3 regions of the Kitasatospora sp. NPDC089509 genome follow, and region 3 is predicted to be linked to each of the others. Evidence: riboswitches for the same ligand, from Rfam matches in the RefSeq annotation. Region 3 holds a riboswitch; each other region holds the start of a gene.

Region 1 (9,470 bases), on a different contig from region 3:
TCGCCGCCGCCTCGCTGGCCGGCGGCCTGGTCGACGACGGCGGCCTGCTGATCGCCGCCCGCTTCCTCAAGGGCGTCAGCGCCGCCTTCACCGCCCCCGCCGGACTGTCGATCATCACCACGACCTTCGCCGAGGGCCCCGCCCGCAACCGGGCGCTGTCGATCTACACCACCTGCGGCGCCAGCGGCTTCTCGCTCGGCCTGGTGCTGAGCGGACTGCTCACCTCGGTCGGCTGGCGCTGGACCTTCCTGATGCCCGTCCCGGTCGCGCTGATCGCCCTGGTCTTCGCCGCCCGCCTGCTGCCCCGCCCGGTCGAGGAGCGCGCCAAGGGCGGTTACGACGTGCTCGGCGCGATCACCGGCACCTCGACCGTGCTGCTGCTGGTGTTCACCGTGACCGAGGCCCAGGGCGCCGGCTGGCTGAGCCTGCGCACCCTCGGCTCGCTGCTCGTGGTCGCCGCGCTGGCCGCCGCCTTCCTGGTGGTCGAGAGCCGCACCGCCCACCCGCTGGTCCGGCTGGGCATCTTCCGCAACGGCTCGGTGGCCCGCGCCAACGTGGTGGCCTTCGCGATGACCGGCGCGTACGGCGGCTTCCAGTTCGTCGTCACGCTCTACCTGCAGCACCTGCTCGGCTGGTCGGCCCTGCAGATGGCCCTGGGGCTGCTGCCGGCCGGCGCCTTCATCGCCCTCTCCGCCCCCTTCATGGGCCCGATCGTGGACCGCTTCGGCACCGCCCGACTGCTCCCGATCGGTCTGCTGGCCCTGGCCGGCGCCTTCGCCCTGTTCCTGCGGCTGGACGAGCACAGCTCGTACCCGGTCCTGGTGCTGCCCTCGATGCTGCTGCTCGGCGTGGGCTTCGCGCTGGCCTTCCCCTCGGTGAACATCGCCGCCACCGACGGGGTGGCCGACGAGGAGCAGGGGCTGGCGTCGGGACTGGTGAACACCGCGATCCAGGTCGGCACCGCCGTGGTGCTGGCCGGGGCGACCGCGATGATCACGGCCGGCAGCGCGGGCGGCGACTCCGCGCAGGCCCAGCTGGACGGCTACCGGCCGGCGCTCGTCCTGGTCACCGTCGTCGCGGTGATCGGACTGGTGGTGGCCTCGGCGGGCGCGCTGGTCGACCGGCGGCGGAATGCAACTCCCGCTTCGATACCGGATTATGATTATCCGTCTGCCGGGCCGTCCGTAGCCCGGACCGAAGTCCTGAGCGAGCACTGACCCACTGGCCCCCGCCCCCGGCCGACCCCGGACCGTCGGGCACTGGCGCCGGCTCCACCAAACCCCCGTGTTGGTGGAGCCGGCCGTCTTTGTACCGGCCGGCCGGGCAGCACCCGTCAGGGCACGGTTCCACGGCGCGACACCGGCTTCGCAAGTATATTGGCCCGGAGTCAACGAACGTTCGGAGCAGTCACGATGGCACCTCGCGGGGATTCGGTCAATGAGGAGATGCGCCAGCGCTCCCGCCGGCGCATCATGCGGGCCACCATCGAGCTGGTTGACCGGCACGGTTACGCGGGCACCACGCTGACCGACATCGCCGAACGGGCCGGACTCGCCCGCGGCCTGCTCTCGTACTACTTCGACGGCAAACGATTGCTGATGCAGTCCGCGACGCACCGGATGATGCACCAGACCCTCAGCGGCGCGCTGGCCGAGCTCCCGTCCGGCGCCTCCCCCGAGACCCGGCTGGCCCGCGCGATCGACGCCGTCCTCGGCCTCGCCATGGACCACCCCCGGGTGATGCGCTCCCACCTGGCACTGATCCTCGACCCGGACGCCGGCGCCTTCGTCCAGGACCCGGAGCAGCAGCAGCTCGGCGCCATCCTCCAGGGCCTGCTCAGGGACTGGGGCGCACCGGACCCGGCCGCCGAGCACGCGGTGCTGCGCAGCGCGCTGATGGGCGGCTGCATCGGGGTGCTGCTGCCGGGCGCGGAGCTCCCGTTGGCGCTGATCCGGGCCGACCTGTTCCGCCGCTACGACCTGCCTTGGGACCTCGGCCGCCCGCCGCAGCCGCTGCCGCCGGAACGCGACCGGCCGCCGGCCCGCGGTTGACGCGGGACGGCGGCCGACTGCCGGTTGCCGATCGGAGCCCGGCGAATCCCCGGGCCGCGCCCGGGACTTGCCCGGAGCTCCGGGAGGATCCGGTTCAGGACCCCACCGGGATCAGCGCTCCTTCAGGATCGAGGAGAGCAGGTCTATCGTGCGCTCCGGCGTGAGACTGTCCACGCAGAGCCGCTCCATGACCTGGATGTACGCGTCCACGTCGTCGCGCTTGTCCAGGTACAACGCACTGGTGAGCTGCTCCAGGTAGACCACGTCCGCGAGGTCCTGCTCCGGGAAGCGCAGGATCGTGAACGCCCCGGACTCGCCCGCGTGGGCGCCGAACCGGAACGGCATGACCTGGATCACCACGTTGGCCTGCTCGGCGACGTCGATCAGGTACTGCACCTGGCCGCGCATCACCTTGGGCCCGCCGACCGGCCGACGCAGCGCGGCCTCGTCGATCACCGCCCACAGGCGTGGGCTGGTGCCCTCGGTCAGCAGCTTCTGGCGGCGCAGCCGGAGGCTGACCCGCCGCTCCACCTCCTCCTCGCTGATGACCGGCCGACTCTGGCCGAAAACCGCCCGTGCGTACTCCTCGGACTGCAGCAGTCCGGGGATGAACTGCACCTCGTAGGTGCGGATCAGCTGGGCGGCCTCCTCCAGGCCGACGTAGGTCTGGAACCAGCCCGGCAGCACGTCGTTGAAGCTGTGCCACCAACCGGACTTGTTGGCCTCGCGGACCAGCCCGAGCAGGGCTTCCCGCTCCAGGCCGTCGTCCACGCCGTAGAGACTGAGCAGGTCGGCGACGTCCCGCTCCTTGAAGCTGACCCGGCCGAGCTCCATGCGACTGATCTTGGACTCGGACGCGCGGATCGCGTAGCCCGCATCCTCACGGGTGATGCCGCGTGCCTCTCGCAGGCGACGCAGCTGCGAGCCGAGGAGGATCCGGCGGACCATCGAGCCGCCGCCCGGCTGAACTGTGGTCATGCGGTCGAAACCTCCACCTAGGGCAAACAGCGCACAGTCTGCCATCAGTTGAGCGCTCACGGTGCCGATACTGACGGATGTTCCTATCAGTTCCACACTCCGCACACCAGGATGCACGTGCATCCGGCGCTTGCATATGCCAATAGTGCGACTGCACGTGAATCGACTCTTGCATCTGCAGTGAGCGCACACCACCATGGTGCACGTGCACCTGCACATCCCTGGCAATCCCGCGGGCTCCGCGTCGACCCCGAGCGTGACTCCGTGCACCGACCCGACGGCGTCCCCGCGCCATCGGGCGTTCGAGTGCGCGCGCGCCTGGTCGAAGGGGCGGCCGAGCGGCCGAGCGAGTCGGAGGTGACCGGCATGACCCCGGCGGGTCCAGCCGTGTCCGCCCCCTTATGGGAGGAGCTCTTCATGAGCACCGGTACGGCTTTGGCAGTTGACCCCCATGTGGTCACCTGCACGCTCGCTCCTCGCTTCGAAGCCGTGAGAACCGCTCGCGACTTCGCCCGGACCGCTCTCCAGCGCTGGGGCCTGATGGAGCTGTTCGACGACGTCGCGCTGGTCGCCTCGGAGCTCGTGACCAACGCGCTCCGGCATGCGATCGGCGCACGGCCCGACCCGTCGGGCGGCGCCCTGGGCGAGTTCGACTTTCCCACACAGCCGACCGCGGACGGGCGACTTCCGATCCGAATAAGCCTGGTGCACCGCGCACCCCAGGTGGTCTGCGCGGTGAGCGATCCGAGCAGCACCGGCCCGGTGGCCCGGGAGGCGGACTTCGTCGCCGAATCCGGCCGCGGACTGCACCTGGTGGAGTCGTTCAGCCGCTCCTGGGGCTGGCACCCGCTGGGCAGCGGCAAGGTGGTCTGGGCCATGTTCGAGGCGGAGTCGGCCGGCGGCGGGCTCGACGGCAGCGGACTCGACGTCTGCGGGCCGACCGGCCGCCCGCTGGACGGACGGGTCGACATCGGTGGACGGCACCGGCGCTCGGCCTAGCGCCGCACGGCGCACGGCCGGCCGAGGGACGACCCGGGAGGACCACTCCCCGGGGCCTTCAGCCCGGCCCCGCTCCGGACCGGCCGACAGCTCCCGCGGCCCGCACGACCCCTGCGGCTCCCGCGGCTCGCACCGCCGCCGCCGCTCCCGCCGCTCCACGGCGGCCACCGGCCCCGCCGCGGACTCCCCGCGCCGTCGGCCGCCCGCTCCAGCACCCCCGGACACGCCCGGCCCGCAGCGGCCCCCGGAGCAGCCCCCGGTGCAGCGGAGTCGGGGACGACAAAAAAGGCCGTCGTGGTGTCAGCACCCACGACGGCCCCCCGATGGTGGAGCAGGCAGCCGGTCAGACCGCCAGGTGGTCGAACTCCCCGTCCTTGGCGCCCAGCAGCAGCGCGGCGATCTCGGCCCGGGTGTAGATGAGCGCCGGACCGTCCGGGAAGCGCGAGTTGCGCATCGCGACGTCGCCGCCCGGAAGGGCCGCGAACTCGACGCAGTTGCCCTGGGAGTTGCTGTGCCGGCTCTTCTGCCAGACCACCCCCTGGAGGTCGGCGGCGGCCATCCCGTTGTAGGTGTGGTTCGAGCCGTGCGTGTCCTGCGAGTCGTGCATAGAAGTCTCCCGAAGAGCTCCGGAGTTGTCGTCCAGCGCGGCGCCCCCGGCACCCGCCGAACGAACGGACCGGCCCCGTACCGGCCCGGTACAACGCCTCACTTGACGCGATGATAGCCGTAGTGCACGTGCATCAGCACGGGACATTGCAGGTGCACGGGGCTTTTTACGGTCGCCGCGAACTCTTCACGGACCCTTCTCCTGACGGTACGTAAACGGACATAGCCGATTGAATCGACGAGTCGTCCATAACCGGCCGTGAGCGACCCCCCGCTGAATGTTGATCTTCCAGTGCCGGGAGTCGCACCTCCGTGACCCTCCGTCAGTCCGATGCGAGTCCGGGCTCCGGCTGTGAGACATCTCACGCGTCTCTCATGCAACGCGTCGCCCCACGGGACACGTCAGGGCAACTGCGGGGGTTGGTGCGGGCGTTGAGCGAAGAATGTCCGGATTGTAGGCAAACGGCCCGGAGTCGGACGGCAGGAACACGGCCTCCGCACCACGGCCACCCGAAACCCGTACGGCAGCCGACTGCAGGCCTGACGGGCCGATGTCCTACGATCTCCGGCATGAGCACCGCAGCCATCCCGGGCGCGCCACTGCCCGTCCGCACTCCAGGTTCCCGTGCGCGGGGGCGCCACCGCCGCCCCGAGCGCCCCGAGATCCGCACCGGCTCGCCGGCCCTGGTGCTCGCCGTACCCGCGACCGCGGGGCCCGAGTCCCGTTCGGTCGTCGAGGAGTTGCTCTCGATCGTCCGCAGCGAGCACACCGGCGTCCAGGCCGCGGTCGGCTACCTGCCCGGCGGCGCCGAGACCGGGAGCACGGAGGAGCGCACCGTCGCGGAGCTGCTGGCGGCGGCCGCCGAGGCCGGACTGCCGACGCCCGTCGTGGTGCCGCTGGTGCCCGGTCCGCACGACTTCCTGACCGGGCTTCACGCCCTCGCCGCTGAGTACGGCGCGACCGTCACGGACACCCTGGGCCCGCACCCGCTGCTCGCCGAGGCCGTCCACGTGCGACTGTCCGAGGCCGGGCTGGCCCGGGCCGACCGGGCCCGGCTGTTCGCCATCGCGACCGCCGCGGACGGCGTGGTCCTGACCACCGTCGGCGGCGAGGAGGCGGCCGCCGCGGCCGGGATCACCGGCGTGCTGCTGGCCGCCCGGCTGGCCGTCCCGGTCGTCGCCGCGGCGCTCGACGTGCCCGGCTCGGTCGCCGGGGCCGTCAACCACCTCAAGGAGACCGGCTCCCAGCGTCCGGCACTGGCCCCGCTGGTGATCGGCCCGGAGGCGGACTCCGAGCTGCTCGCCACGGCCGCCGAGGAGACCGGCTGCCCGTCGGCCGCGCCGCTGGGCGCCTACTCGGCCGTCGGCCAGCTGATCGCCTCCACCTACCTGGCCGCCCTGCCGACGCCGACGGCCGAGGAGCTGGCCGAGGCCGAGGCGGAGGCCGCCGCCACCGTCGGCGCCGGGGAGGGCTCCCGGCGGGCCCACGCGGCCGCCGAGGGGCCCGTGGAGGGCTGACGGAGGCCCGTCCGCACACCCGCGACGGCGTCGCAGCCACCCCGCACCACCGAAGGGCCCGGAACGATCGCGTTCCGGGCCCTTCCGGCGTGCACGGATTGCCCCGCAGGAGAGTTAAGCGGTCAATGCGGCGCAATGTCCGTTTCCGGCACCTTTGTCGATGAATAGCCCGCGCGTTGTCGCGCACGGGCTCCGCCGTCGCTCCCCCGCTTCGACCGCACGCCCCCATTGCGCTTCAACACTCCGTCACTTCACTTCTGAGGCGGAGCCAGTTATGGGAATCCAGTGCGACATTGCCGATAAATGATCAATTTCGATCATGAATTACGGCTCATTTGGCATTCCACACTAAACCGTGATGCGCATCACAGGTATTTGCAGTTTGAACTTAAGTCTGCTTAACGTGCTCCCCGTTCGTGACCACACGGACCCAGTTCATCCGCGACGCCGAGTCCTGCCGTCGGATGTCCTGGCAAGCGCGAAAACGCATCACGGCAGGAGCGGGGGAACCACAGGTAAGTCGCCCCGGACCATTTCCCGGAAACGGTCCAGGGCTAGGGGTGAAGCCGCGCAGAAGCGCGGCCGGGCAACTCCAGCCCGAATCCGACAGCTCACCTCGCAGGCGTGGGAGAGGACCGCGTCTTCATGCTGCCTTCCAACGGCAACCGCCTGTCCAGCCGCACCCGTCGCGTCATCGCCGCCCTCGGCGTCGCCGGCGTCGGCCTCACCGTCCCCTGCCTCACCACCGGCACCGCCAACGCCGCCCCGGTCTCCACCTGGGACAAGGTCGCCCAGTGCGAGAGCACCGGCAACTGGAGCATCAACACCGGCAACGGCTTCTACGGCGGCCTGCAGTTCACCTCCAGCACCTGGGCCGCCTTCGGCGGCACCGCCTACGCCCCGCAGGCCAACCAGGCCACCAAGGACCAGCAGATCGCCGTCGCCGAGAAGGTCCTCGCCTCGCAGGGCCCCGGCGCCTGGCCGGTCTGCTCGGTCCAGGCCGGGCTGACCAAGGGCGGCGCCGCGGCATCCGTCGACACCTCGGCCGGCGCCTCCACCGGTGCCGCCAGCAAGCCCGCCGCCAAGCCCGCCCAGGGCGGCTCCCAGGCCGCGAAGCCCGCCAAGCCGGCCGCGCCCGCCCAGGACCAGGCGCAGGCCTCCGGTGACTCCGCGTCCGCCACCCCGTCCACCGGATCCGCCGACAGCACCTGGGCGCAGAAGCGCCAGGCGCAGGCCCAGGCCGGCGGCTACACCGTCGTCGACGGCGACTGGCTGTCCACGATCGCCGACAAGCACAACGTCCAGGGCGGCTGGCAGCGGCTCTACGAGCTCAACCGCGGCACCCTGACCGAAGGCCCGGACACCATCTACCCGGGTCAGCAGCTGACCTTCGGTGACGGCGGCGCGGCCCAGGCCGGCCAGGCCTCCGGCACCGCCAAGTCCGGTTCCGACTTCACCTGGTTCGACCGCTCGCAGAAGTCCGGCCAGGCCTCGAACGGCGGTGCCGTGAACGCCAAGCCGATCGACCAGAGCAAGCCGTCCACCTCGAAGCCGGCCAAGCCCGCCGCCAAGCCGGCTCCCCAGACCCAGACCCCGGCGCCGACCGCCACCGGCAGCATGGCCGCCGCGGTCTCCTTCGCCCAGTCGAAGGTCGGCCAGGCGTACGTCTACGGCGGCACCGGCAACGGCGGTTGGGACTGCTCCGGCCTGACCCAGGCCGCGCTGCGCGCCGCGGGCATCAGCGTCCCGCGCGTCGCCGCCGACCAGGCCGCCGCCAGCACCCACGTCTCGCTGGACAGCCTGCAGCCGGGTGACCTGCTGTTCTGGTCGAACAACGGCCAGGACTCCGGCGTCTACCACGTCGCCATCTACATCGGCAACGGCCAGTACGTCGAGGCCGCCAACCCGAGCTCGGGCGTCCGTCTCCAGACCGTCGCCAACTGGGCCCCGGACTTCGCCGGCCGGGTCTGAGCCCGAGGTCGGCGTGCGGCCGACAGCCGACGGATGACGACTGACAGCTGACGGATTTCATCGGCTGTCGGTCGTCAGCCGTCCACCGACCGCCCCGGGAAGAGTCTGGTCGCTCTCCCCGGGGCTTCGGCGTACCCGGGAGACCGGCCTCCGCATGGTCAAACCCCGCCCCGGCAGGCATGCTGCTGCTCTGCACCCGAGGAGGAGTCACCATGGCCCAGGTCACCATCACCCTCGACGCGAACCTCGCGATCGACGCGATGCTGCTCTCCGGCACCAAGAACCCCCAGGACGCCGTCGAGCTGGTGGTCCGCGACTACCTGGCCCGCGGCCGCCGCACCGGGACCCGGACCGGCGACGCCGCCGACGGCCACCGGGTCAGCACCGACCGCCCGACCGCCCAGGAGGGCTGAGCCGGACCACCCAGGAGGGCTGACCCGGACCGCACGCGAACGGGCCCCGGAAGGCAACCGCCCTCCGGGGCCCGTCAGTTGACGCGACCCACCGGCCTCAGCGCGCGCAGGCCCCGGTGGACCCCCGCATCACCAGCTCCGGCTGGAACATGAACTCCCCGCGCTGGGCGGCGTTCCCGCCGACCTCCTCCAGCAGGGCGTCCACCGCCGCCGTCGCCATCGCCTCGACCGGCTGCCGGATGGTCGTCAACGGCGGCTCGGTGAAGGCGATCAGCGGCGAGTCGTCGAAACCGACCACCGAGACGTCCTGCGGCACCGACAGCCCGCGCTGGCGCACCGCCCGGATCGCCCCGAGCGCCATCATGTCGCTCCCGCAGACGATCGCCGTGCAGCCCTTGTCGAGCAGCGCGCCGGCCGCGGCGTGCCCGCCCTCCACGCTGAACAGCGTGTGGTGGACGAGCCCCTCGGCCTCCTCCGCACCGAGCCCGAGCACCTCGCGCAGCGCCGCCGTGAAGCCCTCGATCTTGCGCAGCACCGGCACGTACCGCCGCTGCCCGACCGCCAGGCCGATCCGCTCGTGCCCGAGTTCGGCCAGGTGCTGGACGGCCATCCACATCGCGGAGCGGTCGTCCGGCGAGATGAACGGCGCGTCGATCTTCTCGCTGTAGCCGTTGATCAGCACGAACGGCACCCCGCGCCCGGACAGTCGGGCGTAGCGGTCGTGGTCGGCCGTGGAGTCGGCGTGCAGTCCGGAGACGAAGACGATGCCCGCCACGCCCCGGTCCACCAGCATCTCGACCAGTTCGTCCTCGGTGGAGCCGCCCGGGGTCTGGGTGCAGAGCACCGGCGTGAACCCGTGCCGGCTGAGCACCTGCTCGATCACCTGCGCCAGCGCGGGGAAGATCGGGTTGCTCAACTCCGGTGTGATCAGCCC
Region 2 (9,470 bases), on a different contig from region 3:
CGCTGTCGGCCGCGCTGCCGGCCGTCGTCGAGCTGCACGACTACGAGTACGCCGTGATCCGGGCGGTGCCGCGGGTCGAGCGGGGCGAGTGCGTCAACGTCGGGGTGCTGCTGTACTGCCGGCAGGCCGCCCACCTGGCGGCGCGGACCCACCTGGACCAGGCCCGGTTGCTGGCGCTGGACCCGGTGGCGGACGTGCAGGGGGTGCGCCGGGCGCTGCAGGGCATCGAGGCGGTCTGCCTGGGCGGCCCGCCGGCCGGTCCGGCGGCTTCGGACAGTCCCGGGCAGCGGTTCCGCTGGCTGACCGCGCCGCGCAGCGCGATCGTCCAGCCGGGGCCGGTGCACACCGGACTGACCGCGGACCCGGAGGCGGAGCTGCGGCGGCTGTTCGACCAGCTCGTGCTCTGACCATCGGCGCCCTGCTCGTCCCCCGATCGGGGGAGTGTGAGGCGGCTCGCGGACGGTTGCCGTGCTCAAAGCTTGAGTTGCTGAAGCACTCGGCCGTACGCTGACCCCATGGGTTCGACCTCGACGACGACCGTACCGACCAACGCCGATCTGATGGAGGCGTTGGCCGCCGTCGGCGCCGCGTACTTCCAGGACTTCGCGGCGGCCGCGGCCCGGCACGGGCTGTCCTCCTCCCAGGCCAAGGCGCTGGGCTCGGTCCAGGAGCCGGTGCCGATGCGGGCGCTGGCCGGACGGCTGGGCTGTGACGCGTCGAACGTGACCGGGATCGTGGACCGGCTGGAGACGCTGGGCCTGGCCAACCGGGAGGCGGCCGCCGGCGACCGCCGGGTGAAGATCGTGGTGATCACGGACGAGGGCCGGGAGATCCTCAACCGGATCCGCGGCGAGATGGCCCGCACCCACCAGGCCTTCGAGGCGATGACCGACGAGCAGCGGATCGCGCTGCACTCGATCTGCGGGCAGGTCCTGCCGGTGCTGGCCGGACGGGCGGGCGGCGCGCAGTAGCGGGGCCGTGTCCGGGTTCGGGCGGGGGCCGCGCGCCGGCCGAAGCGGCGGCCGTGCCCCGGCCCGGGCGGGGGCCGCGCGCCGGCCGAAGCGGCGGCCGTGCCCCGGCCCGGGCGGGGGCCGCGCGCCGGCCGAAGCGGCGGCCGTGCCCCGGCCCGAGCGGGGGCCGCGCGCAGGCCCACCCCATCCGCTGACGGTCGGCGTGACCTCGACTGTTACTCTTGCGAAGCGTGAGCGCGAAGCCCCAGATCCCCAATGTCCTGGCCTCCCGGTACGCCTCGGCGACCCTGGCCCAGCTGTGGTCCCCCGAGCACAAGGTGGTCCTTGAGCGCCATCTGTGGCTCGCCGTCCTGAAGGCCCAGCAGGACCTCGGTGTCGAGGTTCCGGCGACCGCCGTGGCCGACTACGAGCGGGTGATCGACCAGGTCGACCTCGGCTCGATCGCCGCCCGTGAGCGGATCACCCGCCACGACGTGAAGGCCCGGATCGAGGAGTTCAGCGACCTCGCCGGCCACGAGCAGATCCACAAGGGCATGACCTCCCGGGACCTGACCGAGAACGTCGAGCAACTGCAGATCCGCCAGTCGCTGGAGCACGTCCGGGACCGTACGGTCGCCGTCCTGGTGCGTCTGGCCGGCCTGTCCGCCCAGCACGCCGAGCTGGTCATGGCCGGCCGCTCGCACAACGTGGCCGCGCAGGCCACCACCCTGGGCAAGCGCTTCGCGTCGATCACCGACGAGCTGCTGGTCGCCTTCCGCCGGCTGGAGGAGCTGATCGCCCGCTACCCGCTGCGCGGGATCAAGGGCCCGGTCGGCACCGCCCAGGACATGCTGGACCTGCTCGGCGGCGACACCGAGAAGCTGGCCGAGCTGGAGCGCCGGGTCGCCGGCCACCTCGGCTTCGAGTCCGTGCTGACCAGCGTCGGCCAGGTCTACCCGCGCTCGCTGGACTTCGAGGTGCTCACCGCCCTCGTCCAGCTGGCCGCCGCGCCGTCCAGCCTGGCCAAGACCATCCGCCTGATGGCCGGCCACGAGCTGGTGACGGAGGGCTTCAAGGAGGGCCAGGTCGGCTCCTCCGCGATGCCGCACAAGATGAACACCCGCTCCTGCGAGCGCGTCAACGGCCTGGCCGTCATCCTGCGCGGTTACGCCTCGATGACCGGCGAGCTGGCCGGTGACCAGTGGAACGAGGGCGACGTCTCCTGCTCGGTGGTGCGCCGGGTCGCGCTGCCGGACGCCTTCTTCGCCTTCGACGGCCTGCTGGAGACCTTCCTGACCGTCCTGGACGAGTTCGGCGCCTTCCCGGCCGTGATCGAGGCCGAGCTGGACCGCTACCTGCCGTTCCTGGCCACCACCAAGGTGCTGATGGGCGCGGTGCGCGCGGGCGTCGGCCGGGAGACCGGGCACGAGGTCATCAAGGAGCACGCCGTCGCCTCCGCGCTGGCGATGCGCGCCGGCGCCCGGGAGAACGAGCTGCTGGACCGCCTCGCCGCCGACGAGCGGATCCCGCTGGACCGGGCCGCGCTGGACGCGCTGCTGGCCGACCGGCTGTCCTTCACCGGGGCGGCCGGGGCGCAGGTCGCCGAGGTGGTCCGCCAGGTGGAGGCCGTTGCCGCGGCCTACCCGGAGGCCGCCAAGTACGCGCCCGCCGACATCCTCTGACGTAGCGTCAGCGTCGGTCAGTCGTCCGACGAGGGCCCCGTCGCCGTTCCGGTGGCGGGGCCCTCGGGCGTCCGGGGGCGGCCCGGGTCGAGCGGCGGGGTGGTGGTGGCGCACGGCCAGTCGCAGTTCGGCTCGGCCACCGGGTGCTCCTCCTCGGGGGCGAGCACGTTGCCGCGGATGGTGGTGAAGGCGATCAGCCCGCCGCAGACCAGCAGTCCGGCGCAGATCAGCATCGCGGTGTGGAAGGCGGAGTCCACCGAGGCCGGCACCCGGTAGGCGTCGCCGCTCAGCCCGGCCAGTGCCGGGAGGGCGGCCACCGCGAGCAGGCCGGCCGCGCGGGCGGCGGCGTTGTTCACCCCGCTGGCGATGCCCGCGTGCCGCACCTCGACGGCGGCCAGCACGGTGGCGGTCAGCGGGGCGACCAGCAGCGTCATCCCGGAACCCATCACCGCGACGGCCGGCAGCACGTCCGCCCAGTAGGAGGAGCCGGGGCCGGTGCGCAGCATCAGCAGCACCCCGGCGGCGCACAGCAGCGGGCCGACGGTGAGCGGGATGCGCGGGCCGATCCGCTTGCCGAGGCGCCCGGCGCGCGCGGACAGGGTCAGCATCAGCACCGTGATCGGCACCAGCGCGAAGCCGGAGACCAGCGGGGAGAAGCCGGCGACGATCTGCAGCTGCACCACCAGCAGGAAGAACACCCCGCTGAACGCCGCGTAGACGCACAGGGTGACCAGGTTCACGGTGGTGAACAGCCGGGAGGAGAACAGCCCGAGCGGCAGCATCGGGTCGGGCGCCCGCCGCTCCACGGCCACGAAGGCCGCGCCCAGCAGCAGACCGGCCACGCCGGTGACCCAGACGGCGGGGGACAGCCCCTCCCCGGCGGCGGTGAGCGCGTAGGTGATCGCGCCGAGGGCGAGGGCGGCGAGCAGGGCGCCGGGCACGTCGAAGCGGCCGGCGGCGGACTCGTCCCGGCTCTCCGGGACGTAACGGGAGGTCACCGCGATCACGGCGGCGGCCAGCGGCAGGTTCAGCAGGAAGATCCAGCGCCAGCCGGGGCCGTCCACCAGCCAGCCGCCGAGGAAGGGGCCGACGGCCGCCGACACCCCGCCGAGGCCGGACCACAGGCCGACCGCGGCCGAGCGGTCGTCCGGGTGGAAGACGGCCTGGAGCATCGCGAGCGAGCCCGGGGTGAGCAGCGCCCCGCCGATGCCCTGGACGGCGCGGGCGGCGATCAGCACGTGGATGGTCGGGGCGGCGGCGCAGGCCGCCGAAGCGGCGGCGAACCAGACCACGCCGATCAGGAAGACCCGGCGCCGCCCGTAGCGGTCGCCGAGCGCGCCGCCGAGCAGGATCAGGCCCGCCAGGGTGAGCAGATAGGCGTTCAGGGTCCATTGCAGGGAGGCGAGGGTGGCGCCGAGGTCGGCGCCGATCCGGGGCAGGGCGACGTTCACCACGGTGCCGTCGAGCATCGCCATGCTGGAGCCGAGCACCGTTGCGAGGAGGACCCAGCGACCCTGTGCGCTGCCCAGGCGCAGGGTGCCGGCGTGAGAGGTGGCCACGGGTCGAATCCTGTGCCCACGGGGGTGTACGTGACAAGGGTCACCGGGTGGTGTGTCGGTCGGTGACGGTGGGTGCTCCTCTGGTCGCCCGGTGTTGCACTGGTCGGCGCAGGGTCGTGGATCAGTGGCGCCGGGTGAACGGATCGTGCACGGACCGTACGGCGGATCATGCGGAGGGTGACCGCGGGGGCGGGATCGGCCGCTGTTTCGAGAGATCGACATTGCTTCACCCGAACGGATGAGTTTTAGTTCAGCGACCGCCCGGCCAGCCCGGACGGATCCGCCGGGTGGAACGCCGAGTCCTGCCGCTGCCCGGTGGCTCGCAACGAACTCTGTACGGCAGGAGCGGGGGACCCACAGGTAAGTCGCCGGACCGGAGTTCGCGCTTTCACAGCGCGGACCACCAGGACCGGCTCGGGGTGAAGCCGCGCATGCGGCCGGGCAACTCCAGCCCGAACCCGACAGCTCACCTCGCAGGCGTCGGAGAGGAAAATTCCATGCCTGCACAGGCTCGTCGTATCGCCCTGCCCCGTGCCGCCCGCATCGGCATCGCCGCCGCCGTCACCGGCGTCTCGTTCGTCCTGCCGCTCGTGACCGCGATGAACGCCCAGGCGACCAGCACCCCGGCCGCCGTCGTCGTGGCCGCCCCGGCCGCTGTCGCCCCGGCCGCTGCTCCGGCCGCGGTCGTCCCGGCCGCCGTCACCTCCGGCTACGTCGCCCCGCTCGCCGCCCCGGTGCTGGGCGAGGCCTACGGGGTGGCGGGCGCCATGTGGGCCTCCGGCCACCACACCGGCCAGGACTTCGTCTGCTCCACCGGCACCCCGCTGCGCGCCGTCGCCAACGGGGTCGTGGTGAAGGCCGCCTACGACGGCGCCTACGGCAACGAGGTCGAGCTCAAGCTCGCCGACGGCAAGTACGCGCAGTACGCGCACCTCTCCTCGATCGGTGTGAAGGTCGGTCAGTCCGTCGCCGCCGGTCAGCAGCTCGGCTACTCCGGTGCGACCGGCAACGTGACCGGCCCGCACCTGCACTTCGAGGTCCGGACCGGTCCGGACTACGGCTCGGACATCAACCCGGTCAGCTACCTGCGCGCGCACGGCGTCGCGCTCTGAACCACCGGCTCCCGCCGGGATTCCTGAACCACCGCTGGTGCGGGGCGAATCGACCACCCGGGATGGTCATGTCGGGTGACCGCTCGACCGGGTGATCGCCGCACCGGTGGATCTGGGCGCGGGTCACGCCCACGGCCGGCCCCGGCCGTACGAGAACTCTCGTGCGGCCGGGGCCGGCCACCGTCGTGTCCGGAGTCCTCGTCGGCTCCGGCGTCCCCGGCGCTTCCGGACCGCGTTCGACGGCTCGAACGCGGCGTCAACTCCGCCGGTTCTTCGGATGATCTGCGGTTCCGTGGGCCGTGCCCCGCCGCGCGATCCTGTCCGCAGTCAGCGCCCGGCCGGTCCGACGGGCGGGCGCGCCCGGGTGGACGAGGAGGCCGGATGACCGTCCGGAGCGGGGACGCGGTCGGGCCGCGGGTCGGGTCGGACGGGGTCGACCGGCTGAAGGCGGACTCGGTCGGTCTGCCGGGCGTGGTGTTCATGGCGGTCGCCACCGCCGCCCCGATCACCGCGATGACCGGGAACCTGCCGATCATCATCGGGCAGGGCAACGGGGCCGGGGCGCCCGCCGCGTACGTCCTGGCGACCGTGGTGCTCACGGTCTTCTCGGTCGGGTACGTGGCGATGGCCCGGCACATCACGGCCGCCGGGGCGTTCTACGGGTACGTCTCGCACGGGCTGGGCCGGGTGGCCGGGATGGCGTCGGGGCTGCTCGCGCTGCTGGCGTACATCGTCTTCGAGGCCTCGGTCATCGGCTTCTTCGCCTACTCGCTGCGCGGGCTGGTCCGTTCGCAGGCGGGCGTGGACCTCGACTGGGGCTGGTACGCGCTGGTCGGGCTGACGGTGATCGGGGTGACGGCCTGGTTCGACCTGCATCTGACGGCGAAGGTGCTCGGGGTGGCGCTGCTGCTGGAGATCGCGGTGCTGGGCGCGGTCTCGCTGGCCGTGCTGGCCGCCGGCGGCGGGCCGGACGGAATCGTGCTCGGGGCCGTGAGTCCGCTGAACGGGCTGAAGGGAGTGGGCAGTTCGGGCACGGCGGCGGCCGGGGTGGGCCTGGTCTTCGCGTTCTGCTCCTGGGTGGGCTTCGAGTCGACCGCGATGTACGGGGAGGAGTCGCGCGACCCGAAGCGGGTGGTGCCGCGGGCGACCATGGTGTCGGTGGTCGGGATCGGCCTGTTCTACGTGTTCGTCTCCTGGATGATCCTGTCCGGCAACGGAGTCGGGCACGCCGTCGCGGTGGCGGGCGGTGCGGTGCCGGGCAAGGACGGGAACAGCCTGTTCTTCGATCCGCTGGGCGAGCACCTCGGGGCCTGGGCGGTCACGGTGTTCCAATGGCTGGTCGTCACCGGCTCGTTCGCCTGCGCGATGGCCTTCCACCAGTGCGCCGCACGGTACTTGTACGCGATCGGGCGGGAGGGGCTGCTGCACCCGGCGCTCGGCCGGACCCATCCGCGGCACGGCTCGCCGTACGTCGCCTCGGTCGTGCAGTCGGCGGTCGCGGCCGGGCTGGTGCTGGCGTTCCTGCTGGCCGGGATGGATCCGTACGTCCATCTGTACACGCTGCTGGCGCTGTTGGGGACGATGGCGATCCTGGTGGTGCAGACGCTGTGCTCCTTCGCGGTGGTCGGGTACTTCCACGTGCAGCGGCGGCACCCGGAGACCGCGCACTGGTTCCGCACCCTGCTCGCTCCGCTGGTCGGCGGGGTGGCGATGGGCGCGGTGGTGGCGCTGCTGGTGGCCGACCGGGGGGCGGTGGCCGGGGCGGCGGCGGGCACCCTGGTGTTCCGGCTGATCCCGTACCTGGTGATCGGGGTGTTCCTGGTCGGGATCGGAACGGCCTTGGTGCTGCGACGGGTTCGGCCGGAGCTGTACGCGCGGATGGGGCGGATCGTGCTGGAGGACGCGGTGGAGCGCTGAGCGGGGCGGTGCCGGGTGGGCGGCGGGCTCAGTGCCGGTGGGCGGGCAGGCCGTGCTCGGCGGCGCTCAGCAGGGCGTGCATCCGGTGGCCGAAGTCCTCGGTGTCGCAGGCGGGTTCGGGGAAGACCAGGCGGACGTCGCGGTGGCCGTGCGGGTGGTCCAGGCGCAGGACCAGGCCGTGCCGGTCCAGGGCCAGCGGGCGCACCTCCGGGTTGCCGGCGAGCAGGGCCGGGTCGAGCAGCCGGGTGAGCAGGTCGAGGGCGTCGGCGTGGTCGTCGGCCAGGTGGGTGAGCAGGGCGGCCTCGTGCCGGGCCAGCGGGTCGGGGACGGCGTGGGCGAGGTCCTCGGCGGTGAGCGCGCTGGTGCCGTACGGGGTGGACAGGACGGCGTGGGCGACGTCCACCCGCAGGTGCACGCCGAGGCCGTCGTCGGCGAGGTGGGCCAGGTGCAGCCGGCCGGCCAGGGTGAGCCGGGCGCGGACGCGGTGGCGCACGGCGACGGGGGAGACGTCGGTGACGTCGAGGACGACGGCCAGGCCGTCGGTGGCACCGGCGGCGGCCGTGGTGAGCGGGGCGTCCAGCGGGAGGCACAGGCGCAGCCGGGAGCCGTGGACGGAGACGGGGGCGTCCAGGTCGTGGCGCTCGCCGAGGGCGCGGACGGTGAGCGAGGAGGTCGCGCTGAGCAGGCTGTGGACCCGGTCGGCGGTGGTGGGCTCGGGCACCTCGGTGTCGCCGGTGGGGTGGCTCATGGGCGGACCTCCTGTTGGTTAGGTGAGGCTAACCTAATGTCCGCGCGAGGGTGTGGCAAGTACGGGGAGCGGGGTGCGGCGTGTACGGGGTGCGGCGGGTGCGGCGAGGGCCCGGACGCGCGGTGGCGTCCGGGCCCTCGTGGCACCCGGCGGTGGGTCAGGCGACCACGGCCTGGGCGTCGATCTCCACCAGCATCGGCTCCTGCGGCAGCTCGACGAAGATCGTGGTGCGGCACGGCTTCACCCCGCCGGGCTTGATGTTCTCGTCGATGAACTCGGCGTAGACCTCGTTCATCAGCGGGAAGTCCGCGCGCTTGGTGAGGTAGACCCGGAACATCACCACGTCCTCGATGGTGGCGCCGCTGGCCTCAACGATGGCCTTGACGTTCTCCAGGGTGCGGCGGGTCTGGGCCTTCACGTCGCCGTGGTGGAGGTACTCGCCGGTCGCCGGGTCCTGCGGGCCCTGGCCGGAGACCTGGAGGATCGGGCCCTTGCGGACGCCCTGGGAGAACATCCAGGCCGGGGCCGGGGCGCCGTCGGTGCGGATCTCGATCTTGTCGGACTTGTCGGAGGACATCGGGTTCCTTCGGTGCGTGGTTGACGGTGGGTCAGTTGTGCTCGGGGCGGCCGCAGTCGGCCGAGACGGCGCGGGTGGTGGCGAGCAGCTGCGGGAGGAGGTCCAGCACCTGCTCGTACGGGAGGAGGACGTCGGGCACGGAGATCGAGGCGGCGGCGATCACCCGGCCGCTGGCGTCCCGGATCGGGGCGGCGACGCAGTTGATGAAGGCCTCGTGCTCGGCGTGGTCCTGCGCCCAGCCCTGGGCGGCGACCTTCTCCAGCTCGGCGAGCAGCGCCTCGGGGGTGGTGAGGGTGCGTTCGGTGTGCGGGGTGAAGTCGATCCCGGCCACCACCCGGCGCCGCTCGGGCAGCGGGAGGTCGGCCAGCAGCACCTTGGAGACCGCGGCGCTGTGCAGGGCGGCCCGCAGACCGATCCGGGAGTACATCCTGACCGGGTGGCGGGAGTCGTACTTGTCGATGTAGACCACCTCACCGCCCTCGTAGGCCGCCAGGTGCACGGTCTGGCCGGTGGCGGAGTTCAGCTCGGCGAGGTGCGGGGCGGCGATCCGGCGGATGCCGCGCTGCTCCAGGGCCAGGCCGGAGAGGGCGAACAGGCCCGCGCCGAGGTGGTAGCGGTAGGCCGCGTCGCGGTAGACGAACCGTTCCTCCTCCAGGCTCTGGAGCAGCCGGAGCACGGTGGTCTTGTGCACGCCGAGGACCTCGGCCAGCTGGTCGAGGGAGCGCTCGCCCTCGCCGAGCTGGGCGAGGATGCGCAGGGCGCGGGTGACGGTCTGGCTCATCGGCCTCTGGCTCCGGTCGGGTGGCTGGGGTGGCGGCTCATTCTGCCCGGGCCGGGGTGGTCGGAGCGGGCAGGGCCGGGGAGGTGATGCCCCGGGCGGTGACCCGGGTGGCCGCCCAGTCGGCGGGGGAGGCGTCCAGCAGGG
Region 3 (9,470 bases):
CGCGCCTGGTCCGGCAGGGCATCGCGAAGACGTCCCCGGCCCCGTAGTGGGCGGGCAGCTCCTCCCAGGGCACCGAGCCGGTGAAGCGCACCGAGGCCCGGACGCCCTTGGCGTCGGCGAGCTTCTCCAGGTCCGCCCGGTACGGCCCGCCGCCGACGATCAGCAGCACCGCGTCCGGCACGTCCGCCAGGATCTGCGGCATCGCCTCGATCAGGGTGTCCTGGCCCTTGCGCGGCACCAGCCGGGAGACGCAGACCACCACCGGCCGGTCCGCCAGCCCCAGCCGGCGGCGCACCTCCGCGCCGCCGGAGCCGGGGTGGAAGGTCGTCTCGTCCACGCCCGGCGGCAGCTGCACCATCCGGGCCGCGGCCTGCGGCCCGACCGCGGCGGCGATCCGCGAGCGGGTGTACTCCCCCAGGTACGTCAGCACGTCGGTGCCCGCGCCGATCCGCCGCAGCAGCTGCCGGGAGCCGGGCAGCTGGGCCCAGGCGGCCTCGTGCCCGTGGGTCATGCCGAGCAGCCGCCCGGCCCCGGCCCGGCGCAGCGCGGGCGCCATCAGGCCGAGCGGGGCGGCCGCGCCGAACCAGACCGAGTCGCACCGCTCCGCCCGCAGGATCTCGGCGGCCCGCCGGGTCACCCGCGGTGTGGGAACCATCACCTTCGTCCGGTCCCGGATCACCGGGAACGGCTGCTCGGCGTCGAAGCGCCGCACCTCCGAGCCGTCCCGCCAGGTCGAGGCGTACACCACGATGCTCCCGGGGGGCTGACGGACCGCCATGTTGTGCACGAAGGCCTGGATGCCTCCCGGGCGGGGCGGGAAGTCATTGGTGACGATCAAGGTTCTGTGCATCAGGCCACGGCTCGCTCGGTCGGGGGGTGCTCGGTGTACCGCTGGGTGATCCGTACGATAGGTCAACACCATGACCCGCCGGGAACGGAACCGCGTACGGCAACCGTTTGACCCCCGGGTCAGTCCTAGTACCTAGGCCGCGGACGCGGCGGCCCGGGCGTCCGTCCGTACGACGCCTCCGGTGAGGACGTCGAGACGAACGAGGAGCGCAGTGGAGTTGGCCCCGGCCACCGAGTCCGGTTCTTCGCGCGGCCGCCTCGGCCGCCCGCTCGGGGCGCTCGCCGCCCTCGGGGCGACCTGGGTGGCCACCCGCACCCTGCTGGTGCTGCTGATGACCGGCGTGCTGAAGGCCCCCGGCGGCGACGTCACCGCCGACGTCTGGATGATCTACCACGCCTGGTACGGCGTGCTGCAGACCGGCACCTTCCCGTTCGACGACGTCACCTGGCAGTACCCGCCCGGCGCCGCGCTGGTGATCCTGCTGCCGGGCCTGCTGCCCTGGTCGTACCTGACCTCGTTCTGGGTGATCTGCGGGATCGCCGACGCCGCCGCGGCCGCGCTGCTGATCCGCACCGGGCTGCGCCGGGGCCGGACCCTGACCGGCGCCTGGCTGTGGGTGGTCGCCGTGCCGCTGCTCGGCCCGATGATCTACAACCGCTTCGACCTCCTGGTCACCGCGCTCACCCTGGCCGGCCTGCTCGCGCTGATCCGCCGCCCGGCGGTCGGCGGGCTGCTGCTGGGCCTGGGCGGCGTGGTCAAGATCTGGCCGCTGCTGGGCCTGATCGGCACGCCGTCCGGCCGCCGCACCCGCCGCGCCTGGACGCTGGCCGCGGCCACCGCCGTCTCGGTGGGCTTCCTGCTCGCGGCCGGCATGAACGGCGCCTTCGGCTTCCTGGCCTTCCAGGGCGCGCGCGGCATCGAGGTCGAGTCGGTCGGCGCGCTGCCGCTGCACATCGCCCGGATGGCCGGGGGCTGGAACGGCAAGGTCACCATGAACTACGGCTCCCCCGAGATGCTCGGGCCGTGGGTCGGCGTGATCAGCAAGGTGATGATGGCCGGCACCGTGCTGGGCTTCCTCTGGCTGCTGCTGTGGCGCTTCACCGCCCGCCGCCGCAACGCGGCCACCATGTACGACGCGGCGCTGTGCGCGCTGCTGATCTTCGTGGTGACCAGCCGGGTGATCAGCCCGCAGTACCTGGTCTGGCTGATCGGCGTGGCGGCGGTCTGCCTGACCGTGCGCGGCACCAGCCAGCGGCCGGTGGCGCTGCTGATCCTGCTCGCCTGCCCGCTCACCCTGCTGGAGTTCCCGACGCTGTTCACCCAGGTGCTCAACAGCGAACCGCTGGCGATCACCGTGCTGGGCCTGCGCAACCTGCTGCTGCTGACCGCCGCCGTGCTCTCCGGCATCCGGCTCTGGCGCTCCACCCGCGCCGCCGCCGCGCCGCTGCCGCCCACCGTGGTGCTCTCCGAGCCCCCGGCCCTGCCGCCCGCCTCCACCTACCCGGTGCGCCCGGGCATCGCCTACGAGCAGGACCTGCTGGACGGCATCGACCAACCGGCGGGCGCCCGGCCGGCGAACGGCCACTGAACCCGGCTCTGTGAGACCCTCTAACGAGAGCTAGCCCTTCAAAGTCGCCACGTCGGCCAGCCAGAGCCGGGTGAACTCCGCCAGTCCGACGCCCAGGACGGCACGCAGCAGCCGGTCGGTGCGCTGCTCCCGGTCCTCGCCCTGCCCGTCGGCCGCGCCGACCGCCCGGTAGAAGGCGACCAGCCGACCGGTGCCGTACCGGCGGGCGATCAGGTCGCAGGCCAGCCAGGACTGCTCGTAGGCCTGGGCGATGCCGGTGGCCCCCGCGGCGAAGTCCGCGTCGGCGGGCAGCGCGGTGGGCAGCTTCCCGGCGGCGACGTCCCCGGCCAGCTCGGGGGCGATCTGCCGGGGGGTGCGCCCGGAGTCGCGGTAGGCGGTCCAGTCGGCGACGCCCTCGGAGAGCCAGAGCGGGGTCCAGGCCCGGGTGTCGGCCCGGGTCGCGACATGGGTGGTCTCGTGGGTGACCACCACCTGCCGGCCGAAGTCGCTGAGCTTCCCGAACGCCTCGGGGTTGATCACCACCCGGTCCGCCGGGGTGTGCAGCGGCGCACCGGGGGCGGCCACTGTGACCGCCGCCAGGCCCGCCCAACCCGCCGGGTCGGCCTCCAACAGGCGGGCGAACTGCGGCTCGGTGGCGGGCAGTTCGAGCAGCAGCCGACCGGACCAGGCCTCGCCCCAGACCGCGCTGACGGCCGGCACCGCGCGGTCCCCCACCGGGACCAGGCCCGCCGGGTCGGGCCCCTCGGCGAGGCCGAGGACCAGGCACCGGGCGCCGGCGGCGGTCCGGACGGCGCCGAGGTCCCAGAGCGCCGGCGGCCCGCCGGTGCCCTCCTCGTGCACGACCCGCCAGCCGCCCTCGTCCCGGACCAGCTCGATCCGGCGCGGGTACACCACCGGGTACTCGTCGTACCCGGCGATCCGCACCACCAGCTCCGCGGCCACGGTCAGCCGGTCGGCGGCGACGGACGACGGCAGCACCAGGTTGCGGTACGACGCCTCGGCCCCGGTGAGCCCCGACCACTCGGGCAGCGAGCGCGCCCGGGCCGCCAGCAGCCCGGCCACCTCGGCGCGCCGGTCGGCGAGCTGCCGCGCCGGCGCCGCCGGGGCGGCCGGGGGCAGCGACAGCTGGGCGAACCCGCCGGCCGCCAGCAGCAGCGCACCGCGCCGGGACAGCGTGCGGCGGGCCGGTGCTATCGGTACCGGCTCCGGGGTCGCGCTCAGAGCCGGACCACCCCCGAGACCGGCATCGCGTTGACGCTCTCGTACCGGACCTTGGCCCCCGGGTACGGGGCGTGCACCATCACCCCGCCGCCGGCGTACATCCCGACGTGGTGCATGTCCCGGTAGAAGATCACCAGGTCTCCCGGTCGCGCTTCGGAGAGGCTGATCCGCTGCCCGGCGTACGCCTGGGCCTGCGAGGTCCGCGGCAGGGTCACTCCGGCCTGCCGCCAGCTGTAGTACATCAGACCGGAGCAGTCGAAGGCACGGGGCCCGGTGGATCCGTAGACGTACGGCGAACCGACCATCCGCACGGCGGCGGCCAGCGCGGCCGCCCCGCGCTCGGAGGCGGCCGGGGTGCTGCCGAGGTCCAGCCGGTCGGTGCCCCGGGTGGCGCGCTGCTCGGCCTCCCGGGCGTCCTGGGCGACCATCCGGACCCGCTCCGCCGCGCCCAGGCTGTTGAGCAGCTTCTGCGCCTTGGCCAGCCGCTGCTGGATCTGCTGCTTGTTCTCGCCCAGCGAGCGGCGGGCCTGGTCGAGTTCGGCGAGCTTGGCCGCGGTCTCGGTGCGGCGCTGGTCGAGCCGGCGCTGACGGGTGACCAGCTCGTGCAGCGTCTCCTGCTGCCGCTCGGCGGCCTGGCCGAGGGTGCGGGCCCGGGCGAGGTAGCCCTCCGGGTCGGTGGAGAGCATCAGCTGGGCGGTCTGGGTCATCCCGCCGCCCCGGTACTCGGCCCCGGCCACCGTGGCCAGGTCGCCGCGCAGCTCGTTGAGCTGCTCCTGACCCTCGGCGACCTCGCCCTGCAGCACGGTGGTCTCGCCGAGGAGCCGCTTCTGCGCCTCCTGGGCGGCGTTGTACTTCTCCGAGGCCTGCTCGGCCTCGTCGTACAGCTGCTCGACCTGCGCCTTGACGTCCTTGCGGTCGGGCGCGTCCGGCGCCCCGGGGGCGGCCTGGGCGCTGCCGGCGGTCGCCACGCCCAGGGCCGTGGTGGCGGCCGCGGTCAGTACCAGCGCACGTGCGAGCAGTTGGGAACGTCGGTGCACGGCCATGGCGGCAGCGGCTCCAGTCCTGCGGCGCGGCCCCGCGGCCGCGCCCCGATGGGCGGCCGTCGAGCGGGAGTCCGGTGGCAGAGGTTAGCGAGTCCGGGCAAGTGAGTCCAAACCCCTCCCGACCCGAATATTTGACCCCTATTCGGACATTCGACCGAGCCGCCGGAAAAGCCGCAGGCCCGGCCCTCCGTGGCGGAGGGCCGGGCCCGGGAAAGCCTGGCCGGCGTTCTGGCGGAGTCCGGATCAGACCCGAACGATGGAAGCCAGCGGCATGTTGGAGACGGCCTCGTAGCGGACCGAGGCGCCCGGCTTGGGAGCGTGCAGCACCTGGCCGTTACCGGCGTAGATGCCGACGTGGTGGGCGTCCCCGTAGAAGATCAGCATGTCGCCGGGCTGGGCCTGGGAGATGTCCGAGCCGATCCGGGTGCCGGCGCCGGCCTGCTCCTGCGAGGTGCGCGGCAGCGACACGCCGGCCTGGTTGAACGCCCAGACCATCAGGCCGGAGCAGTCGAAGGAGCCGGGGCCGGTGGCGCCCCAGACGTACGGGCTGCCGACCTTGGAGGCGGCGGCGGCCAGTGCGGCGGCACCGTGCGAGCTGCCCGGGGCGACCTTGACCGGCGCGGACGTCGAGCCCGAGCCGAGGTCGCTGCGGCTGTTGTCGCGCGAGGCGCGGTCCGGGGCCGACTGCTGGGCGGCCTTCGCGGCGGCGTCCGCCTTGGCCTTGGCGTCGGCGGCGGCCTTGTCCTCGGCCGCCTTGAGGGCCTGGCGCTCCTGCTCGGTCAGCGTGTTGAGCAGGTCCTGGGCCGCCTTCAGCTTGTTCTGGACCTCGTCCTTGGAGGCCTTCAGCTGGGTGGTGGTGGACTCCAGCTCGGCGAGCTTGCCCTGGGCCTCGGTGCGGTCCTGGTCCAGCTTGCGCTGCTGCTCCTGGAGCTGCTTCAGCTGGTTCTTCTGGGTGCTGCCGGCCTGATTGAGCGCACCGGCCTGGTTCAGGAAGTTGTCCGGGCTGGAGGAGAACATCAGCTGGACGGTCGGGGATATGCCCCCGTTGCGGTACTGCTCGCCCGCGATCTCCGCGAGGCCGCCCTGCAGGTCGGTCACCTGCGACTGCTGCCGGGCCACCTGGTCCTGCAGGCCGGAGACCTGCTTCTCCAGCTCCTGCTGCTTCTCCTGGGCGGCGTTGTACTTCTCGGTCGCCTGCTCGGCCTGCTCGTTGAGCTGGTCGACCTGCTCCTTGACCTGGTCCTTGGTCGGCTGCGGGTCGGCGTGCGCGCCGGACTGCGCGGAGAGGGCGACGGCCGCGGCGGCGACGCCGGTGAGGATCGAGACACGAGCGCGGCTGGCGGGCTTGGGACGACGATGGGACGCCACGAAGGCGGACTCCTTCTTCCTACGTCCGCCTACCGGGTGAGCTGACGGGTTCGGGCCGGAAGCATGCCCTACGACGCCTCACCGGCCACTAGCGCGGCCGACCTGGCGCCGATTCACCCCGGAGGAACGTGTGGTTCCCCGGCTCCGCTCCGCAGCGCCCCCGACTACTGGGCTCCCCTGTCGGGCAGTCGCTTCGACCTGCCCCGCTGTTTCGCGAACTCGGCGGTAACCACCGCCGCCACCCAGGCTGGGTGATCGACAGTGCGGTGGTTCGGAGCACGACCCTAGTAACTGAACCGTGATCCGTTCAAATCCTTGTCAGAAAAAAGACGGAAGATTACCCAGGTTCTTTTGTGAAAATGACTGATCGTGATCGCCACCGTACGCAAAGCTGATCAGGTCTCATCGCTCGACCGCTGAACGGGCCAACCCGAAGCGCCACCCCCGATCGGAGGGTGGCGCGGATCACAGGGTCGGAACGGGGCTCGCGGCGTGTCGTTCCGTCAGATCCGGCGGATGGTGTTGATCGACATCGCGTCGGCCTTCATCACCTTCACCACGTCACCGGTGTGCGGCGCGTGGACCACCATGCCGTTGCCGATGTACATCGCCACGTGGTGCATGTCCCCGCCGTAGATCACCAGGTCGCCCGGCTGGGCCGTGGCCAGCGTGACGGCGGTCCCGATGTGGCCCTGCTCCTGCGAGGTGCGCGGCAGCGAGACGCCGGCCTGGCCGTACGCCCAGACCATCAGACCGGAGCAGTCGAAGGTGCTCGACCCGGTGGCGCCCCACACGTACGGCGAGCCCTGCTTGCTCATCGCCTTCGCCACGGCCACCGCCGCGTAGCCGCTGGCCGGCGGCAGGTTGCTCAGGTCGACCCGGTCGCTGCCGCGCGAGGCGCGGTCGTCCTGCTGCTGCTGGGCCCGCAGCGCGGCCCGGTCGGCGGCGCTGAGCGAGTTCAGCAGGTCCTGGGCGGACTTCAGCTTGGTGTTGACGTCCGACTTGGCCTGGTTCAGGTCCTTGGTGGTGGAGTCCAGCGAGGCCAGCACGGCGGCCGCCTCGGCCTTCTCCTGGTCCAGCCGGCGCTGCTGGTCGAGCAGGCCCTTGAGCGCCTCGGTCTGGCTGGCGCTGGCCTGCTGGACGCTGGACGCCTTCTCCAGGTAGCCGGACGGGTCGGAGGAGAGCATCAGCTGGACGGAGGGGTCGATGCCGCCGGTGCGGTACTGCTCGCCCGCGACCTGGGCCAGGCCCACCTGCAGCTGGCTCATCTGGTCCTGGCTGCGGGCCACCTGGTCCTGCAGCTGGTCGGCCTGCTTGCGGAGCTGGTCGGCCCGCTCCTTGGCGCCGTTGTACTTCTCGGCCGCCTGCTCCTGCTCCTGCTGGAGCTGGTCGATCTGCGCCTTGACGTCCGACTTGTTCGGCTGCGGCGCGGCGTGCGCGGCCACCTGGGCGGAGAGGGCGACCGCGGTCGCAGCGGCCGCGGTGAGCACGGAGACCCGCGCGCGGCTCGGCTGCTTGGGACGGCGGTGGGAGGCCAAGGGACCGGCTCCTTCTTCCATCGGACTCACCTGATCAGGTGAGATTCCGGAAAATAGGTTTGACGCCAGACCCTAGTGAAGATCTATCCGTTTTGCCACTCCCCCGAAGGCGTGAACTCCGGTTCCCCCACGGGCTTCACCGGATCCGCACACCCCCGCGGTCACCGCACTGAGCTGCCGTCACGCCCTCCGGCCCCGGTCAGGGCCGGGCCAGCCGGTTCAGCAGCAGCACCGAGGCCACCGGGCGCGCGCCCGCCTTCCGCACGCCCTCCGCGATCTCCCGGTCGGTGGACACCACCACCACCGGACGGCCCTGGGGCTCGGCCCGGACCAGACGACGGATCAGCTCGTCCGCGGTCTCCCCGGTCCGGCTGAACCGTACCCGCACCCCGCGCGGCGGCGCCATGATGACCGGGACGTCCAGGTCCTGCCCGTCGAACACACAGGTGACCTCCGCCTGGGTGCGCTGGGCCAGCATCGCCAGTCCGCCCAGCAGCCGGATCCGCTGCTGCTCCAGCGGCAGCGTCGGGTACCCGGTCTTGGTCACGTTGTAGCCGTCCACCACCAGGTGCACCTGCGGGATCGCCAGGAGCTGGTCCAGCAGCGCCGGATCGTCGTCGGCCAGGCCGCGCCGGGCCACGTCGTGCGGCGAGGCCGCCCCCGGCACCACCGCCTCGACCAGGTCCGCCGGGCGGATCTGGGAGACCGGCAGCGCCAGCTCGCGCTGCAGGCCCTGCGCCGACTGCAGCACGGTGTCCAGCAGCAGCCGCAGCCGCATGTCCTCGACGCTGCGCCCCTCCCGGGCCGAGCGGCGGCCCTGCTCGACCGCGTTCTCCAGCTCGGACACCCGGTGCCGCAACCGCCGGGCCTCGCCCTCGGCCGCACTGCGCTCACCCGTGGCCTGCGCCTTCACGGCCTCCAGCTCCCCGGACACCCGCCGGGTCTCGGCCTGCGCCCGGCGGGTGTCGCTCTCCAGCGACCGCACCTTCTTGCGCAGCGACTCGGCCTCCCGCCGGACCCCCTCGGACTCCGCCCGCTGCCGGTCCAGGTCCGCCCGCGCGGCGGCCCGCACCTCGGCGAGCTCGGCCTGCAGCTTCTCCACCAGCCGAGTGGCCTCCGCCGCCGCGTCCTCGGCACCGGCCCGCTCGACCTCCTCACCCACCTCGGCGACCAGCCGGCTCCAGCCCGCCGAACGCACCAGGTAGGCGGCGGCCGCGACGTCCATCGGATCGGCGGCGCCGGGGACGCTGCCCGACTCCAGCGCCTTCACCAGGTCCGGCTGGCCCAGCCGCAGCCGCTCCGCTATCCGCACCCGGAAGGCCGGCTCGGACTCCAGCGCGGCCGCCAGCGCGGTGGCCGCGTACTTGGCCCGCCGCGCGGGGGTGAACTTCACGTACTGACGCAGGCTCTGCGGCAGCTCCCCGGGCGGCAGCCCGCCCAGCGCGTCCGAGGCCAGGCCGACCACGCGCCGGCGCACGCCCTCGGGCAGCGGCCGGTCCAGCTTCTCCACCGGGCGCTCGACGGCGCCACCGGCCGGGTCCGGGAGCGGGGTCTCGAACGGGGCCGCCCCGTCCTCCGACGCCGGTGCCTGCGCAGCGGGCTGAAGCCCCTGCGCGTCGGCGGGCTCCCTCGCTGCGTCCACCACGTCCTCGGCTCCGATCCTGGTCCAGCGGGTACGGCCGACGGCCGCCCCTGTCGTCACGCTCCGTGCGTCTTGTCTGTATTGTCCCGTGCGGTGGACGGCCGCGTCACGCGCCGCCCACCGCACCGGCCGGGATCAGCCCTGCTCGGCGGGGGCCTCCGCACCCTCGGCGCCCGGGCGGGCCACCAGCTCGACCTGGTCCACCGCGTTGCACCAGCGG

Evidence for each region. Region 3 has a riboswitch for cyclic di-AMP ahead of ACIP4P_RS14435 (NlpC/P60 family protein). Riboswitches for the same ligand answer to the same signal wherever they lie in the genome.
Region 1: linked by a shared signal. The riboswitch ahead of ACIP4P_RS34175 (transglycosylase family protein) and the one ahead of ACIP4P_RS14435 (NlpC/P60 family protein) in region 3 are both predicted to bind cyclic di-AMP.
Region 2: linked by a shared signal. The riboswitch ahead of ACIP4P_RS36070 (M23 family metallopeptidase) and the one ahead of ACIP4P_RS14435 (NlpC/P60 family protein) in region 3 are both predicted to bind cyclic di-AMP.

Annotation. Positions count from the first base shown of each region.
Region 1 covers NZ_JBIVHS010000022.1:152,949-162,418, reverse strand. Annotated here, with positions in the region: gene ACIP4P_RS34205 (MFS transporter) at 1-1,217, shown strand, start outside; gene ACIP4P_RS34200 (TetR/AcrR family transcriptional regulator) at 1,446-2,051, shown strand; gene ACIP4P_RS34195 (helix-turn-helix transcriptional regulator) at 2,163-3,029, opposite strand; gene ACIP4P_RS34190 (ATP-binding protein) at 3,447-4,028, shown strand; gene ACIP4P_RS34185 (DUF397 domain-containing protein) at 4,372-4,635, opposite strand; gene ACIP4P_RS34180 (hypothetical protein) at 5,205-6,152, shown strand; cyclic di-AMP (ydaO/yuaA leader) riboswitch at 6,620-6,790, shown strand; gene ACIP4P_RS34175 (transglycosylase family protein) at 6,798-8,123, shown strand; gene ACIP4P_RS34170 (hypothetical protein) at 8,336-8,536, shown strand; gene ACIP4P_RS34165 (LacI family DNA-binding transcriptional regulator) at 8,634-9,470, opposite strand, start outside.
Region 2 covers NZ_JBIVHS010000025.1:104,000-113,469, reverse strand. Annotated here, with positions in the region: gene ACIP4P_RS36090 (DUF3037 domain-containing protein) at 1-407, shown strand, start outside; gene ACIP4P_RS36085 (MarR family transcriptional regulator) at 516-971, shown strand; gene purB (adenylosuccinate lyase) at 1,202-2,632, shown strand; gene ACIP4P_RS36075 (MFS transporter) at 2,650-4,413, opposite strand; cyclic di-AMP (ydaO/yuaA leader) riboswitch at 4,505-4,686, shown strand; gene ACIP4P_RS36070 (M23 family metallopeptidase) at 4,689-5,303, shown strand; gene ACIP4P_RS36065 (APC family permease) at 5,685-7,220, shown strand; gene ACIP4P_RS36060 (DUF2470 domain-containing protein) at 7,249-7,968, opposite strand; gene ACIP4P_RS36055 (RidA family protein) at 8,126-8,545, opposite strand; gene ACIP4P_RS36050 (IclR family transcriptional regulator) at 8,577-9,326, opposite strand; gene ACIP4P_RS36045 (sugar kinase) at 9,364-9,470, opposite strand, start outside.
Region 3 covers NZ_JBIVHS010000005.1:493,824-503,293, reverse strand. Annotated here, with positions in the region: gene ACIP4P_RS14455 (glycosyltransferase family 4 protein) at 1-850, opposite strand, end outside; gene ACIP4P_RS14450 (glycosyltransferase 87 family protein) at 1,062-2,438, shown strand; gene ACIP4P_RS14445 (hypothetical protein) at 2,469-3,500, opposite strand; gene ACIP4P_RS14440 (NlpC/P60 family protein) at 3,656-4,702, opposite strand; gene ACIP4P_RS14435 (NlpC/P60 family protein) at 4,946-6,070, opposite strand; cyclic di-AMP (ydaO/yuaA leader) riboswitch at 6,081-6,237, opposite strand; gene ACIP4P_RS14430 (NlpC/P60 family protein) at 6,574-7,608, opposite strand; gene ACIP4P_RS14425 (NYN domain-containing protein) at 7,808-9,118, opposite strand; gene ACIP4P_RS14420 (hypothetical protein) at 9,386-9,470, opposite strand, start outside.